One region of the Brevibacillus sp. FIR094 genome, then DNA from elsewhere that is predicted to be linked to it. Evidence: predicted binding sites of a transcription regulator. Region 1 holds the regulator's gene; each other region holds the start of a gene.
What was found. The regulator LexA, encoded in region 1, represses DNA repair genes until DNA is damaged. The targets are predictions, from matches to a motif close to CGAACATATGTTCG.
Positions count from the first base shown of each region.

Region 2: the regulator LexA is predicted to act here: its motif matches at 2,023-2,036, upstream of ACQ5DJ_RS23605 (ImmA/IrrE family metallo-endopeptidase).
Region 3: the regulator LexA is predicted to act here: its motif matches at 1,854-1,867, upstream of ACQ5DJ_RS21985 (carbohydrate kinase).
Region 4: the regulator LexA is predicted to act here: its motif matches at 2,235-2,248, upstream of ACQ5DJ_RS23635 (ImmA/IrrE family metallo-endopeptidase).

Region 1 covers NZ_JBEAES010000007.1:222,302-226,494, forward strand. Annotated here, with positions in the region: gene ACQ5DJ_RS08165 (HelD family protein) at 1-815, opposite strand, end outside; gene crcB (fluoride efflux transporter CrcB) at 854-1,219, opposite strand; gene ACQ5DJ_RS08175 (DUF896 domain-containing protein) at 1,316-1,513, opposite strand; gene yneA (cell division suppressor protein YneA) at 1,590-1,928, opposite strand; gene lexA (transcriptional repressor LexA) at 2,088-2,711, shown strand; gene ACQ5DJ_RS08190 (DUF456 domain-containing protein) at 2,762-3,247, opposite strand; gene ACQ5DJ_RS08195 (DUF4269 domain-containing protein) at 3,356-3,931, shown strand; partial or broken gene ACQ5DJ_RS08200 (TetR/AcrR family transcriptional regulator) at 4,111-4,193, shown strand, end outside.
Region 2 covers NZ_JBEAES010000033.1:12,746-16,938, reverse strand. Annotated here, with positions in the region: gene ACQ5DJ_RS23610 (hypothetical protein) at 1-1,106, opposite strand, end outside; gene ACQ5DJ_RS23605 (ImmA/IrrE family metallo-endopeptidase) at 1,529-2,008, opposite strand; gene ACQ5DJ_RS23600 (DUF4435 domain-containing protein) at 2,268-3,104, opposite strand; gene ACQ5DJ_RS23595 (AAA family ATPase) at 3,104-4,193, opposite strand, start outside.
Region 3 covers NZ_JBEAES010000028.1:50,213-54,405, reverse strand. Annotated here, with positions in the region: gene ACQ5DJ_RS22000 (DoxX family protein) at 55-441, opposite strand; gene ACQ5DJ_RS21995 (FMN-dependent NADH-azoreductase) at 517-1,143, opposite strand; gene ACQ5DJ_RS21990 (MarR family winged helix-turn-helix transcriptional regulator) at 1,276-1,722, opposite strand; gene ACQ5DJ_RS21985 (carbohydrate kinase) at 1,910-3,010, shown strand; gene ACQ5DJ_RS21980 (pseudouridine-5'-phosphate glycosidase) at 3,014-3,940, shown strand.
Region 4 covers NZ_JBEAES010000033.1:17,728-21,920, reverse strand. Annotated here, with positions in the region: gene ACQ5DJ_RS23650 (recombinase family protein) at 1-23, opposite strand, end outside; gene ACQ5DJ_RS23645 (hypothetical protein) at 112-663, opposite strand; gene ACQ5DJ_RS23640 (hypothetical protein) at 656-1,555, opposite strand; gene ACQ5DJ_RS23635 (ImmA/IrrE family metallo-endopeptidase) at 1,741-2,220, opposite strand; gene ACQ5DJ_RS23630 (DUF5071 domain-containing protein) at 2,340-3,206, shown strand; gene ACQ5DJ_RS23625 (hypothetical protein) at 3,234-3,440, shown strand; gene ACQ5DJ_RS23620 (hypothetical protein) at 3,710-4,193, opposite strand, start outside.

The sequences.
Region 1 (4,193 bases):
TGTTGAACATCATCGACTCCCAGCTCAGGTAAAACCTCGGATATATAGGTAAGAAACATCCGGTTAGGCGCAAACACCATGAACTTTTTGGACATCATGGAATCCTGGTAGTTATAAATCAAATAAGAGAGTCGGTGCAAAGCAATCGTTGTTTTTCCGCTCCCCGCTACTCCTTGCACAACAATGGGCCGTTCTTTTTCCGCCCGGATAATATCATTTTGCTCGGATTGAATCGTAGCAACGATGTCTTTTAGTCTGCTATCGTTCGCTTGATTCAGATTGGCTGCCAAAAATTCATCAATGAAGCCCTCTTGCAAAAATTCGTCAGGATGCCCCATTTCGCGATTAATCGTTTCTTTTACCGCTCCATCATAGATGCCTACGATCTTTCCGTCTTCGATCGCAAAATTACGCTTTAATCGAACTTCACCACGCACGATCTCGCGTCCCATCCGGTAAAACGCTTCTTTGCTCTCTCCGGTATAATAAAGACTGGCGATAGGCGCGCGCCAATCCACGACCACAGAATCAAACGTATCGCTGCGTACAATTCCCCGTTTTCCTATGTAGACCTGATCCAGCTCGTAGATTTCATCCTTTAAGAAATCCACTCTGCCGAAATAAGGCTTCTCTCGACCCTGATCTTCCAGGTAGCGCAATTCCTTAGCCTTTTTATAGTTAACGACCTGTTTGACATAATCATCTGTTGCCTCGTGAATATCATTGCGAAGCTGCTCCATTTCTTCGTCGATCGCTGAAATTGTTTCATCCAGCTTTTTTTGTTCCAATTCATAATCACGATGCTGTGTACTCACATTCATTCCCCCTCACATGTATCGTGTCATTGAACGCATCAGGACCATTGCCTAGCCAACCATATTCCAACCGCACAAGAAAGTAGACCGACTCCCAAACTGAGGAGAGCGTACAAAGTGCCACGCAATAGGTGGCCTTCTCCCCAAAAAGAGACCACTTCCAAGGAGAAGCTAGAGAAAGTCGTAAATCCTCCCATGACCCCCGTTGCAAATAAGAGATAGAGTGTCGGAGATAAAAAGCCACGTTCTTTCCCCAGCACGAACAAGATGCCGATGATCAAAGATCCACAAACATTGGCGATCCAGGTTCCCCACGGCCATCCCGGCTGATTCGCGAGCAAAGACAATAGGTAGCGCAAAAGAGAGCCAACTGCTCCACCAACCGCCACAGCTATCCACGCCATCGCTTTCCCTCCCTTGCTATCAATGCCTTATGTTTGTCACAGAAAAAGACACCCTAGCGTCAAGCGAGGATGTCTGTCGTATCAGTAATTGTTATCTTACTGTTTTGGCTTATTTTCTTCAAGGTCTTCCACATATCGGATGGAATCCAAATTTGCTCTCAATGAAAGCTTAACGGCGTCAATGTACTTTTGGCGCAATGCTTTTTGTTCGAGCTTTTCCTCTTCGGTCAAACCTTCTTCGCGCGATTTTTTGACCAATTCGTTGATGCGTTTAATTTCTGCGTCAGATACCACTGCTGGTTCCTCCCACTCTGTAGTAGTGCCGCTTCATTATACCACATTCGAATGATCCCGCAAGACAGCCGAACACTTACGGAGTATCGGGAAGGATGAGAGTCTGACCTGGGTAAATCCTGTTGTTCTCTAAGCCGTTCGCATCCTTAATCTCTATTATATAGTCGCGAACATCCATATGCTCGTCTGTATTGTATTGAACTGCTAACGACCATAGGCTATCTCCAGATTGTACCGTTACTTCTATGCCTTGTGGATCCTCTATTGGAGAAGAAGCAAACACTAGTTCGGTCAACAAATAAAAAAAGAGAGTAAATGTAATAAGAAACAAGAGAGCTTGTCCTCTCGTGATACCAAAACGAACAAGACGTTCTTCTTTTTTCTCGAAACGATTACGTACTGTCAATGAATTCATAATAATGGCCTCCTCACAAACATATGTTCTGATCAGTAGCCTCATAATAAATGAGAACATATGTTCATGTCAACAATGAATCGAACTTATGTTTGTCGAACGCAAGCTCCCATGGTATAATATAGGAAAATATGTTCGAGAAATCAGGGGTGTCTTTCTATGTCAAAATTATCGAGTAGACAACAAGCCATCATCGAGTTCATACGAAAGGAAGTTCGTGATAAAGGATATCCGCCTTCTGTACGTGAAATTGGGGAGGCTGTTGGACTAGCTTCCAGCTCAACGGTACATGGGCATTTGGCACGCTTGGAGAAAAAAGGCCTCATTCGTCGAGATCCTACCAAACCTCGTGCCATCGAATTGCTATCAGATGAAGATCGTTTTCAAGACAATTTCGAAGACTCAGTCGTCCGTGTGCCAGTAATCGGCAAAGTAACCGCTGGACAACCGATTACAGCCATTGAGGATGTGGAAGAATACTTCCCGCTTCCAGACAATATCGTGACTTCTGACAAGGTCTATATGCTGCGCGTCTCCGGGAACAGTATGATTGATGCCGGGATTCTCGACGGAGACTACGTCATTGTTCGCCAACAGCACGTAGCGAACAATGGTGACATTGTCGTAGCCATGACAGAAGAAGATGAAGCGACCGTTAAAAGATTTTTCAAAGAAAAAAATCACTTCCGTCTCCAACCGGAAAATGCCACGATGGAACCGATCATCCTTGAGCATGTCACCATTCTCGGTAAAGTCATCGGTGTTTATCGACTCATTCACTAGTTTCCACGTAAAAAAGGACAGCCTAGGCTGTCCTTTTCGTTTTCTATCTATTATCTGGCGATAAAAAACCAGATGATCATCGTAACTTGCAGGATCACTTTTACGACTGCACTTCCCAAAAATCCGATCAGTGAGCCTACGCCCGCTTTCACTGCTCGCTCCATCGACTGCTTCTGCACCACCAACTCTACGAGAACGACGAATACGAACGGCAAGATCAGCATACCAAACGGTGGGAAAACGAAAATCCCGAGAACAATTCCGACCGCAGCAGCAATGGACGACCACTTGGACCCTCCGTATCTTTTCACGAAATACATATTCGTCAGCAAGTCAGCACCGTAAAGCAGAATACTTAGAACGACCATTCCCCACCAAAAGGATGCCGGCAATCCCGCTCCCGGGTCTGCAATGAAAAAGTGATAGAGCAAAAAGCCCGCCCACAGTAATATCGTATCAGGTAAAACGGGTAAGAAAATTCCTGCGATGCTTAGCAAGAACAATAACACAACCACTACCCACAAAAATATTTCCATCTACTACACTCCCTTCCTTTAGGTATACGAGTGATTACCGATTTCGTTGCGTACTTATTCACTTTTGTCTAAACTATTTTAAAAGAAAGTAGACAGGGAGGTAGTCTCATGAGAAATTGGCATGATCTCTCTTACTTGGGCAGAGGAACCATGCGTCAAAAAGCAGCGTGGGAAGCGATTCAACAGACGCACATTATGAAAGTACTATCCGATTACCGTCCAGTGCTTGCCGGAACCATCCCATTGGACATTGACGTCAAACAAAGCGATCTGGATATTATTTGCGAGAGTCATAATCTGGAACAGTTTGAGCAGGCTGCTCGTACAGCATTTGGCTACTTGCTCGGATTTGAAGTGACACACCTAGATGTAAAAAGTATTCCCACGTGCGTTATCTCGTTTTTCACAGCTGACTTTTGGTTTGAATTGTTTGCTCAACCGGTAGCTGTCGAAAAGCAAAACGCCTATCGTCATATGGAAATCGAAGCACGATTGTTAGAAATAGGAGGCTTGGATGCGTACCAACACATCAGGGCTCTGAAGCAAAGCGGCATCAAAACAGAGCCTGCATTTGCTCGATACTTTCAGATTCCGGGTGATGATCCATACGAGGCCTTGTTGCAATTGGAACCGTTAACCGAACAGGAATTACAACAAAGAGTTCAGCTCCTGCAAAAGGATTAATTTTCGAACAAAGAGCCAAATCTACTGCTTGAATGTATACAGGAAATGAAAATCCCGTATTCAATAATAAATACGGGATTTTTATCATTCAGTTTATCTTGTTTCAAGTTTCACCTAGTCGAATGCAGTTCATTCGTTACACATTACTTACCTAATTAAACAGAATTATGAAATCTATCGTTAAAAATGACATGAAATATTCGCCGAAATATATTGCACAACAATTAGTGAAGCTTTTTACTAAAGGACCTTGGTATGCAGT
Region 2 (4,193 bases), on a different contig from region 1:
CCATCTCTTGTCATGCCATAATAGTATTGTATGATCATAGTATCTTCTCTGGCTTCAAGTTTTACAAGTACGTAGCTATCCTTAGCGTTCGTAGTATACCAATGGAATCCAGCCTCCTGCATCTCCTGTTCTTTAAAAATTAATTCTTTAAGATGCCAGTAAACCTTCGATCCGTATATGGGATTAAAGTCATCAGTTCTTGAAGATGCACGTGTAAAATCTCCCTCCTTAAAAACAAATCGAAAGACCCAGCCCTTTTCAAAAAATGAATTTTTAAAAGTCTTGCTAAGATCTTGATAAACCACGGCTTTTATTTGCTGTACATAATCTTTTGCAACTTTCTTTACCTTCATTTCCGTTAGGAATTTAACTATTTTTTCGTCAGTTCCACTTGGAACTTTACTTTCGAGAAGTCCTTCAGCATCAAGACTGAGTTCTTTAAATAACTGAAAAATAGTTTTCTTAGCAGCTGTTTCATTAAGGCTAATAAATCTGTGATTGAATGGTAGACGGTCTAACAATGCCTTTATTCTAGTGATGATAACTTTCTTTTCTATTCGTGATTTTTCCAGAGTGTTGAGGTTAAATTTTACGATGAGATATTTATTTACCAGATCAAATGTAATGCCTACGAAAAAATTAATGTTTCCTCGTCTGCTTGTGATTGTTGTTACTTTAATGAGTAAATGTAGGTTATTCATTACTCCATCTATATGCTCTAATCGCGTTGAACATAATTCATAATCGGTGGTAGCCAATTGTTTATTTAGTAAACCGTTATAGAGGAATGAAGGGTGCTTCGACAAATGTTCATGAGCATCTAATACTGAAAGTTTTGTTTTACTAAACAAACTGTCGTATTCGTAAATTTGATGATAGTTATTATTAGCATAAAAAAGTTCATTGAATAAATACTGATCAAAGATTTCAGGAGTTAAACGACTCTTAGGATTATTAAATTCAGACTGAATAATTCGCACATATGGAGAGTAATCATTTCTGTTTTTGGTTTGTGTGTTTTTCTCAATATCCTTTACTTCGTAACTTTTAAGGAATTTTTTGAGGTTAATTTTTGTGATATTTCTAAGTGTCGCTTCTGATAACATTATAACGTTCCCCCGATTGCGATTTGTTGATAATTATCTTGCCTTATTCAAACCACTTGATATATCCAAACCCACCCTTCGACCGCGCAACTGCATCCACCTTCTCTGGGAAGAGCAAGGATAAGCGATAATACACAAATTCTTCTGAAACAAGAAATATGTCAGTCGTCAGCTTAAACACTATGAATAAGAAAATTCCACTGACAATGGGGATTAATTACCGCATTATTGTTGCATCTGACATAAGTTTTGTTAGGGCTATAAGCATTCCTCTTAGAATAGGCATATTTTAGCAGTTACACGTATAATACTGTTTAATAGGTAAAAAATCCGTCGCATTGTGTCGAAAATTAGGAATGTTATCATATTTACTTTTAAGTAATGGAGAAAAAGAAAAAACCTGCTATATAAGCAGGGGAAAGTTAGATTACAGCAAGTTTTAATTTATCGTGTATTTTCTGTAATCGCTCTACGCATAGTTGTGGTGTCACTTTAAACCGATCCGATAAAATGTCTAAGATATCGGGCTGGTTGAAATCATATCCGGTAATCATATGGAGTGGCAATGCAGCATACCTCGTAAAATTCCTAGCATCCCATTCCTGTAGCTCACGAAAGGCAGCCGGCATCATTAGTTGGCGTCCGGAATGACGGAGAATATGACAAAGCTCATGATAAAAATGCTCCCTTTGCATAAGTGAAGGGAGTCGTGTGTCTATCGTTATACTTTTGAAGCGGCCAAACTCATATGCCATTGATGGGATTTCTTTGTAAAAGAGATGGATGCCTAGTGATCTTGCTATACGATGTTCATCTAGTTCGTCAGGTGTGTTTATCCCTAGCCGTTTGTAAAATTGACTTATCCAAATTTCGAGTGGAGTAGGAGAGTAGGGCAATTTCAATAAAAAACCTCCTAGGAACGTTTGTTCTCATTTCATAATCTTACCATTTTTTATCGGTTACTACTAGTGACAAACTATGTATAATTACTGGAAGAAAATTCTGTTTATTAAGTCATCAGGTAAAGACCGCAGGGAGTAAGAGGGGGAACAGCAAATGAAGCTTTTAGGTTTAGAAATTAAGTCTAATTAGGGATTTTATGAGAAGTCTTGCATAATAAGAAAAGAACGTTAACCCATTTTAGTTAACGTTCTTCTTGATTCACTGTAAGAGAGTCGATACCTTCGAGTCAATCTCGGTAATCAATTCCAAAGTACTTTTTGAATTATGGATATTTTTGCACAAATCGAACTTAAATACTTTTTTGTTCCTACAGCTCATAATATGCGGAAAAGTCTTTTTAAATTGATGATAAACTGCATCGATCTTTTGTTTGCCGTTTAGAATCAAATCGATTCTTTCAGTGTCTCTAATTTGGCTAAGAAGGGTTGCACCTTTTATCCAGATTTCATCAGTTAAACACACTCCTTTATTAGTAATAAAACATTTTAATTTTTCAGCATTTACTTGGTTAACATCATTATCCCACCACTCTTTATGTTCAATGCCATAAGATTCCAGAGGGAAATTCCAATCGTTATCAATTTTAATTAGGCTACCTATAATGATTGGACTTATTGAATCAATTGCGTCATGTATAATCTTTTCAGAGGAGATCTGAGGGCTGTTTACCAATCTAAGGTCCTCTATAGTACTATCAATAACTTCCTTACATGTTAAATAGTTTTCCATGTTGTAGTAGTGAGTATAAATAAGATTTTCATTGTCAGTTATCAATTCATCCTTATATCGTTCGAAGTCTGAATCTAGAATTGCAATATATCTAAAAGGGAGGCCTGCTTGCATATTTTTCTCTATGTCATTCTTACAGTTACCAACCACAAAATCCATCAATTCCCAATTCACTTCACTTTTCTTCAACAAATGACCATATACTTGAATGTCTGTCGAACCTTCGACTATTAAAGCAGGGATAGGATGCTTCTCCAATAGTGTAGTGTTAATTTTCTCTTCTATAGTCAAATAAAAGTCTGTCATTATTCGTCGTCCTCCGGACCGAGTTCTCGTACATTATCGCGATAGTTGGAGATTATGAAGGGGGAATGTGTTGAAATAATAAATTGAGTACCTTCTTGTTCAGAAACTAGAGAACGGATAAACTTACGTTGCCAACTTATGTGCAATGAGAGTTCTGGCTCGTCTATAATAACGATCGATCCCGGAGTTAGTGCAAGCCGTGTATAAACAAACAAGGCAACCAACTGTTTTTCACCAGCAGATAAATCTTCATAATATAGCCTTTCTTCGTCTTTAAGAAAGGTTATCTGTCCATCTTTAATTTCAATTTCCTTTTTAATAAAACGGCTCAAGTTTTGGGTAATATTTAAAAACGGGGCTTTAAATTTATCAATTTCAGAAGTAACATCATGATACATTTGTACAAAACCGTTAAGTCTATCAAGGGACTCAGTTATTCGTATGTATTTATTAACAGAATCTACAGAATCTATATCCATTTTTTCAGATTGTCTTCTAGATTGCTTCGTAGGCCGCTTTTCGGAGGGGATTCCATTTAAATAATCTTTGGCCCAACTCACATTATCAGCATAATTAGAAATGGCTTTGAGAGAATTGCGATCCGTATCATCTATTAAACCAGTACGTTGAAATACTTCTTCTAAAATTATTATAAATTTCTGGCGATCAAACTCGTTAAGAGCTATTACGTTTCTTTGAATACTTGGTACATCAAGTAGAGAGAACAAGAAGTTTTTAACTAGTGAGTTTAGTTTTTCCTTTTCAATTTGAGTGACTTCTCCCCATTTTTTAAGAACTACGGTTTTTATATCTTTATTAGATATACCAATTATTGAACCACCCATTCTTGCAATTAAAACATCCTCTACAATATGACGAGGTAAATGATCTAATCCTCTATTTATCTTAAGTAATGGCTCCCAAAGTAATTCAAGAAAATCCGTCTCTAGTCGACGATAGGTTGGGAAGTACAGGGAACTTACTTCATAAAAAAATAAATCGATTTTTCTTTCTAATTCCTTCTCAGCACTTTTCTTATTAAGGACTAATACTGTTCTTGAAATTAATTCATTAAAATCATCTTCTATT
Region 3 (4,193 bases), on a different contig from region 1:
CAGATGTTCCTCCCTTAGTACGATTGCTGGCTTACGGGTTGTGAGGAGTCACCATTAAAGCAAAACGTATGCGCCTGGACCGATCAACGCCACACCAATAACAACTGCGATTAACGTCAGGTTGTATTCGAATCCGTTTTGTGTGACCCAATATCCATTTTGACCGTGTACCTTCAGAATGGCAACCAGCATTGTGAAAGCGAGCAAAATAGCACTTGGCCAGATACCTACACCTGCTGCAAACATCAGACCGCCAACGAGTTCAGACAATCCAGCGACAAAGGCCATCGCTACGCCAGGCTTCACGCCGATGGACTCCAGCCAGCCGCCTGTTCCTTTCAAACCATAACCGCCAAACCAGCCAAACAGCTTCTGCGCACCATGCCCTGCAAACGTCAAACCGATGACCAAACGAATCAATAACAATCCAGTATCCAACACTTTTCATCTCTCCTTAATTGTTTTTAATTAGTATATCTTTATTTTGAGATATTTGTCCAAAAAGGCTGGCGGGCCTTAGAAGGATTCCGCCAGTTTTACTGCTTTTTCTACACCAGCTGCAACAATCTCAGCTGCTTTGTCTTGGAATTGGTTGTGACCTTCTACGATCACTTCCGTTACATTGCTGATGCCCCAGAAGCCCAGAACAGTGCGCATGTATTTGTTAGCCAGTTCCATTTCAGCCATAGGGCCTTCGGAATATACGCCACCACGTGCGCTCAACAGAGCTACTTTTTTGTCGCCCATCAGACCAACTAGACCTTCAGCAGTGTATTTGAATGTTTTACCTGCTTGGGAGAGGTAGTCTACATACGTGTGCAGAACTGCTGGAACCGTGAAGTTCCACATAGGGAATGCGATTACTACTTTGTCAGCATCAGCAAATTGGTTCAGGTATTTGTTTACCAGGTCAGCACCTTTTTGCTCTTCAGCAGTCAGTTCGATACCGTTTCCTGCTTTCCACATAGCAGTCAGCAAGTCATTGCCATAGTAAGGGAGGTTAGCTGCGAACAGATCCAATTCTGCGATTTCATCATTTGGATGTGTTTCTCTGTATGTTTTGGTGAAAGCTTCGTACAACTTTACACTTGTAGCCTGCTCAACTGGGCGATCGTTTGCTTTAATAAAAAGTACTTTACTCATGGAAATTTTATTCCCCTTCCGTTTAGTAAGTCACTAACTTTTAATGTGTAAATCTTGATTTTAAGATTATTACGTTTAAGATCTTTTGTCAACACTTTTTTAAAATTGTGGTGGAGAGAGGGGACTGCTCATCTAATAAGAAGCCTGAGCAGTGCGTCCCAACTTTTTTAGCAGCTCGATTGCTTGACGCTGTTCTTCTGGTGTGAGACCTTCCATCGCTTTCTCAATTGCGAGTTGATGAGGAGGGAAGATTTCGGACAAAAATTGGTGCCCTTTTTCCGTGAGCTCCGCATAAATGACGCGGCGGTCTGCCGAACAGGGCTTACGAATGAGCAGTTGCTTCTTTTCGAGTTTGTCCACAACGTATGTGATGTTTCCGCTGGAGATCAATATTTTTTCGCCAATTTGCTGCAATGGTTGAGGACCTTTATGAAATAATACCTCTAGTACCCCGAATTCAGTTGGATTAAGTCCATGCTCGCGAATGTGACGATTGGAGTGAGCGGTAACCCAGTTGTATGACCTCGATAAAACTACAAAAAGATCGAGGGGATCATTTCGCAGTGGTTTGTCAGGCATATGGACCCTCCTTTTCATCGAAATCTCGATATCTCTAATTTAAGATAATCCTACATCTCGTATTCAAATTTGTCAAATTGAGATAAAAAATAAAATGAAAAACACGCCTGTACAAACAGTTGTCTTCATGATAAACTTTTGTTTGTAAACGAGCTGTGAAAGCGAAACAGAAGAAAGGAGGATGACCGTGGAAAAAGACATGCAGATCCTTCATCATATCCGGCAAAATCCTTTTATCACGCAACAGGAGCTGGCTGATCTGATTGGCATCTCACGTTCAGCGGTAGCTGGCTACATCGCACAGTTGACCAAACGCGGGGAAATCAAAGGACGGGCTTATGTACTTCGTGATGAAGGAATGATTGCTTGTATCGGTGGAGCCAACCTGGACCGCAAAGCACGCGGCAAGCAACAGGTGCGTCTACACTCATCCAATCCAGTAACGATTATGGAATCGTGTGGAGGGGTGGCACGGAATATCGCGGAGAACCTCGGTCGTCTTGGCTGCAATACGTCACTCATCACCAGCATTGGTGAGGACAAGGAAGGCGACTGGCTCCTGCAGGAGACGAAAAAGCACGGGGTGCACATCAGCCAAGTGTGGCGACTGCCTACACAGCGGACGGGAACGTATACCGCGCTTCTCGATATTGATGGCGAGATGGTTGTTTCCTTGGCGAACATGGATATTTACGATGCTCTTACACCAGAGATGTTCGCTGAGAAATGGTCCCACATTGCAGCAGCCCACGTGGTTTTCATCGATACAAACATTCCGGCGGACTGCTTGGCCTACATCATCGAACGTTGTCGGGAGGAAAACATCCTGCTCTTCGTTGACCCGGTCTCTTCCATTAAAGCTAAGAAGCTCCCACAGCAATTGGACGGAGTAGAAGCGATTTTGCCGAATCGCGAAGAAGCTGAGCTGATGGCTGGCATGAAGATCACGACGATCGAAGAATGCGCCGAGGCTTGCCGCAAGATTAGGGAACGAGGCGTCAAGCACGTTATCGTGACCTTGGGCGAAGAAGGCATTTACTATCAATCCGAGGACGTTGAGGAGCATATGTCTCCATATCCAACGGAAGTGGTAGATGTAACAGGTGCGGGAGATGCGTTCGCGTCGGGACTCTTGTATGGCATTGTAAACGGAGAGTCTTTCCAGAGAGCGTGCCGCCTTGGATTGGCAGCATCCGCTCTGACATTGCAAACAGAGCAGTCCGTATCTCCTCTATTAAAAGCAGAACAATTGGAACTGGCCGTAGAACAATTCGAAAAGGAGCGATAAGAGATGAAACAATATTTGACTTTTACTGAGGAAGTACGCCACGCACTGGAGAACAACCTGCCGGTAGTTGCTCTGGAGACGACGATTATTTCACACGGTATGCCATATCCGCAAAACATTGAAATGGCAAAAGAAGTAGAGCAAATCATTCGCGACAACGGTGCCGTACCAGCTACGATCGGGATCATGGACGGCAAAATTAAAATCGGTTTGACTGACAGCGAGCTGGAAGAGTTTGCGACGAACAAAAATGTAGCAAAAGTAAGCCGTCGCGACTTCGCTTACATTTTGGCTAGCGGTAAAATCGGTGCGACGACAGTAGCTGCTACTATGATCGCAGCTGAGATGGCTGGCATCCACATGTTTGCAACTGGCGGTATCGGCGGGGTACACCGTGAAGGCGAAATTACTTGGGACGTATCTGCTGACCTGACTGAGCTGGCGCAAACAGATGTAGCTGTAGTATGCGCAGGTGCGAAATCGATCCTCGATATCGGCCGCACACTCGAATATTTGGAAACGCAAGGTGTACCAGTTGTGGGCTACCGCACGGATGAATTCCCATCCTTCTTCGCTCGCGAAAGCGGATTTGGTGTAGACATGCGCATCGATACACCAGAAGAAGTTGGTAAGATGATGAACACCAAATGGGATCTGGGACTCAAAGGCGGTATGATTATCGCGAACCCAGTACCAGAATCTGATGCACTGAACCACCAGGAAATCGAGGCAGTGATCCAAAAAGCCCTCGCAGAAGCAAAAGAAAACAACATTGCAGGTAAACAGGTAACGCCATTCATGCTCGATAAAGTGAAAAAGCTGACAGAAGGCAAGAGCTTGGCAACGAACATCGCGCTGGTGAAACACAATGCTGAAGTAGCTGCGAAAATCGCGGTAGCTTATCAGAAAGAAGCGAATCAAGGTAAATAAGAGAACGCGAAGATCGCCCCTTTGCTCCTGGTTATACTGGGGGCTTTTTTCATGTTATGAGTGGCTGTAGTGGAGGAGGAAGAAGCGCATTTCCGTCTACGCTTCGGCCTACGCCCCAAAAGGGGGTTAAACTGTCCGCTTTGGAATAAGTGTCGGGAGCGCTTCAAAAGTAGAGTTTCGAGGATGTATTCGCAGAGGTTGAAGCTGAAAACCCCCGCCATTTATTCCAAAGCTGGGTCGGGCTCAAGAGGAT
Region 4 (4,193 bases), on a different contig from region 1:
GCATATACTGCTAAACGTACCAAAATAACAACACCTCGCAGGGATAGGGAATGTACGTTCTTGTAATTTTTAAATAAAATACACACTCCTTGATATACGGCGGGTGTGTATTTACTTGTTCTCTCGTATTTGGGCTCTTTGTAACGCAAGTCTGATGACTAAGCCAGTAAGACTCACAGTATAAAATGTTGCAAATAAGAACAGGAATAACTCAAGAGAGAGAAAGAAAGGTATAAAGCAGTTTTGTTTCAATGCTTGTAGTATCAACAGGATTAAACATGTGACAATGTTAGCTGACCATAATACAACTGCAAACCAGAATGGGAATAAATATTTTTGTAAAAGCTGTTTTTCCAACATTACTGGCAAAAGCGATTGATGAAAAAGGGTGATAGTAAGTGTAAGAGCTGCTATCACTATGCCAAATATTGCTGCCGAGGCACCTAGTAAGGTACCAGATAGCAAGGAAGAGAGAGAAATGAAATCACTTCCCTCTGACTTATTTCGTACAATGAAAATGATAAAGCTTGTTGTAAATATAATAGCCCAGTAAAACGACCATGTTTTAAATTCTCTAAAGCGTACGATTTTAAGGAGACCAAGAAAAGTTGTAGATTCATACGTTAATTGAGTAACTTTAGATTTTGAAGGGCCATTAGACATCTATATCTTCGCCTCCCTTTACTTTAGATTTTATATCCATGATAAATTTATAAAGTCGGGAAAGCAAACGTTCCTGGTCAGGTTCATGTATTTGAATGTATCTGACTTCATTACTGGAAGAAAATTTACGTGATTTTTTTTCAATAATGGACTCTTTGCGTTTCCCTTTTCTTACATATTCATCGAAGCCACGAACAGCTACTTCTCCATAACCTGATTCTACTAAAGAAATTCCATTTTCAAGGGTGCGAGTAAATTTTGTGGCATCTGGGCTCACCGAATCAATTATTTTTAGTCCATCTGGGTTTACCAATTTTATATCTAGAGTTTTAAGTCCAGCGTCATCTATTATCGATTGATATATGTTATACTCCTCTTCTCCTGGGTTTGGATGAATTAGCTCAAATTTAATACTTGTTACCTTTTGTATGGATAGGACTTCATTTCTAATTTTGTGTGGGATCGGGACCGGCTTCACAATAACTTCACCTACTAAAGGATCTCTGCTTAATAGTATTCTAAATAAGTCCCTAAAGTCGGATGCAGAAATTTCACTTGTGCTCTCATGAGCAAGTATTTCGCCAACCGGATCATAAACAAAAAAAGCTGTCTTTGCTAACTCATGCTCTGTTTGCTGCAATTGGGTAGAAGACCCAATCTTAAATTTTTGTTTTACATGTCTTGATTTTGTTACATTTCCAATGATTAAATTCTTTCCTTCAAATGATATCTCAGCATAATCAGTGAATGACCAGTTCCATGAGCGCAGTTTGATTTCTCGCGGGTTTAATATGACTCTTGGTATATGCACTAGGATTAATTCTTTAAGATTTGGACTAAGAATATTTCCATGAATATTAACTTTTGCAGCATAGAAAACCCTACGGGACATGAGCCATCACCTTTCCTAACCAATCATTTTAATAATAGTCGATGCTAGAAACTATTAACTCAATAATAATAGTGTTTCCTTGCAAAGACAGTCGTAAAATGTCGAAGATTAGGAAAAAGGTCACGAATCATACGGACTTAGTTCATCAAATAAGACAAATGCTCCCTATGCGTTAAGTAGAAAGGTCATACTGCCTGATATTTTACCTTCTCACGAATTCTTCTCACCCTCTCTATACATAGCTCTGATGTAATCTTAAACTGCTCCGATAATACATCAACGATCTCTGGCTGCCTAAAATCATAACTTGTCAGCATGTGCAGGGGCAGTGCAGCATACCTGGTAAAATTCCTTGCATCCCATTCCTGTAGTTCACGAAAGGCAGCGGGCATCATTAGTTGGCGTCCGGAATGACGGAGGATATGGCATAGCTCATGATAAAAATGCTCCCTTTGCATAAGTGAAGGGAGTCTTTTGTCTATCGTTATACTCTTGAAGCGCCCGAATTCATATGCCATTGATGGAATCTCTTTGTAAAAGAGATGGATGCCTAGTGATCTTGCAATACGCTGCTCTTCTAATTCGTCAGGTGTTTTTATCCCAAGTTTTCTGTAAAAGTGGCTTAACCAGGATTCAAGTGAGGTAGGAGAGTAGGACAGTTTCATCAGATCACCTCTTAGGAACGTTTGTTCTTATTGTATGATCCTACCATGTGCTTAGTCTTCTTACTAGTGACAATAAATTGTATAATTTCTGGATGGATGACCAATTGGAGGAGAAATATATGATGATTGGGAAATGGTCGATCGATGTGATGTATGGACCAGGTGCTCAGGAAGATACAGAGATTGTTTTCTTACCAGACGGAACGGGATGGATTGCATTCTTTCACTATGAGTTATGTGAGTTAGAGACTTTTCGTTGGAGAAACAATGAAAACGGCAGTATTAGAATCAGAGGAGAAATATATCAAACGATAGGTGAACCACAGGAGAAATCAAATTTAGAAATAAATGAGCTGTTCTATATGGTTAAACTAGAAAATACTCCCTCAGGTGAGGAAATGAAGGTGATCACATTTTCTAAACCGATATGGTGTAATGAACAAAAATTTGGCTTGTTAACAGATAGCATTGAAAATGAGAAACTACCGTCATATAAAAACGAAGCGGAGAGTATAAAACAACTTATTCAATTCCTGCCCTTTGATACTCCCGAAATACTTCAAAATGATGCAATCGAAAAACTAAAACATGCTTCAGAAGAATATTTGGACATGTTAATACAACCTTTGGATAAATCATATTGGGATAATGCAGCAGTAGTATTATCTAGCATAGAGCATCAACGTTTAAAAGGGCATATACCAAGTCTTCTAATGTGGTTACAAGATATGAACTGGCCGGGTGCTAAAGTAATCGCAAAAGTACTGGTTGAAATGAGGGAGCTGGTCATTCCTCATTTAAGACCGATTTTACTCGGCAATGATGTATTGTGGATTTATTGGATATTGATAGGACTGGTGAAACATTGGCCTACAGAATTGGTTCTTGAGTTGAAAGATGAGCTTATAATCCTTTCAAACAGGCAATCACAAGAGGAGATTGATGTGATTGCTAGTGAGATCCTAATACAGCATCGTCTACTGTAAATTGAGCTGGAAAGGTGGGCTCAGCAAATGAATCTTATCGATATTCAGATAAAATTTAGCGAGGTTTTAAAAAAGAAACTAAGCATCGAGGAATTCGAACAATGGGTGTATGTTACTCCAGAGATTGAAGAGCATTATGGGCTGGCCGTTTACCTGGAGCTTATTAGCCTGAATTTCAAAAGGAAATATATGGATCTGAATTTTTACGGCGGTAATACCTTTTGGAGATCGTGAGTACCTCACAATCAAAGAGGAACTAGTTATTGTTGCAAGTGTGTATTTGGCCAACAGAAAGTGCAGAGTTTGGTCATGAGCGATATTCACGGATATGTAGTTAAATTTCTTAATTATGCAAGGTTTTACATGGGGTCTAAAAGGGCATCATTACTTGTGAGAAGGTGTCAAGGGTTTACAACGGAACTAAGAATCTTGCCCTCCTCTTGAATTTTGATTGAGATTTTAAAGTCAAAAGGGAGGCGCTTTTATGATTGGCCTCCCGTTTATTAATGTATTAGTTTATTTTTTAATACAATTATGTTCTCATCGAGGCTGTCAATTGCTTTTCTAGATAGCGTTTTCGCTTCCTCAATCAGTGATGATATTTCTGTGGAGTTCTTTGAGGATTTAATTACAGAAATTTGCCTGTAAATATTACAGAGGTTCAAAAATTCTTCGTCTGTTATTTCAGGTCCTAAATTCGGAGAGCAGTTTAGCCATTGAGTGTTTTGTAAATGAGTATCTATGATGTTGTGATGCTCTTCGGTAGGAGAGTAAGGAATGAGAGAATCAAGGACTAAATTATTATAGCTTATTTCTTCACGTATAAGCCTCATCATGGTATAAGTAGTTCTTACAGATTGCTGATAAATGTGTTCAGTTCCTTTTTTCACTTGGTATCCAGCAACAAGAAAGGCAACAATACCACCAATGATTCCTCCAGAAATGTTTCCTAAGGAGCTAATGGTGGTGTCTAACCATGAGTTGTTT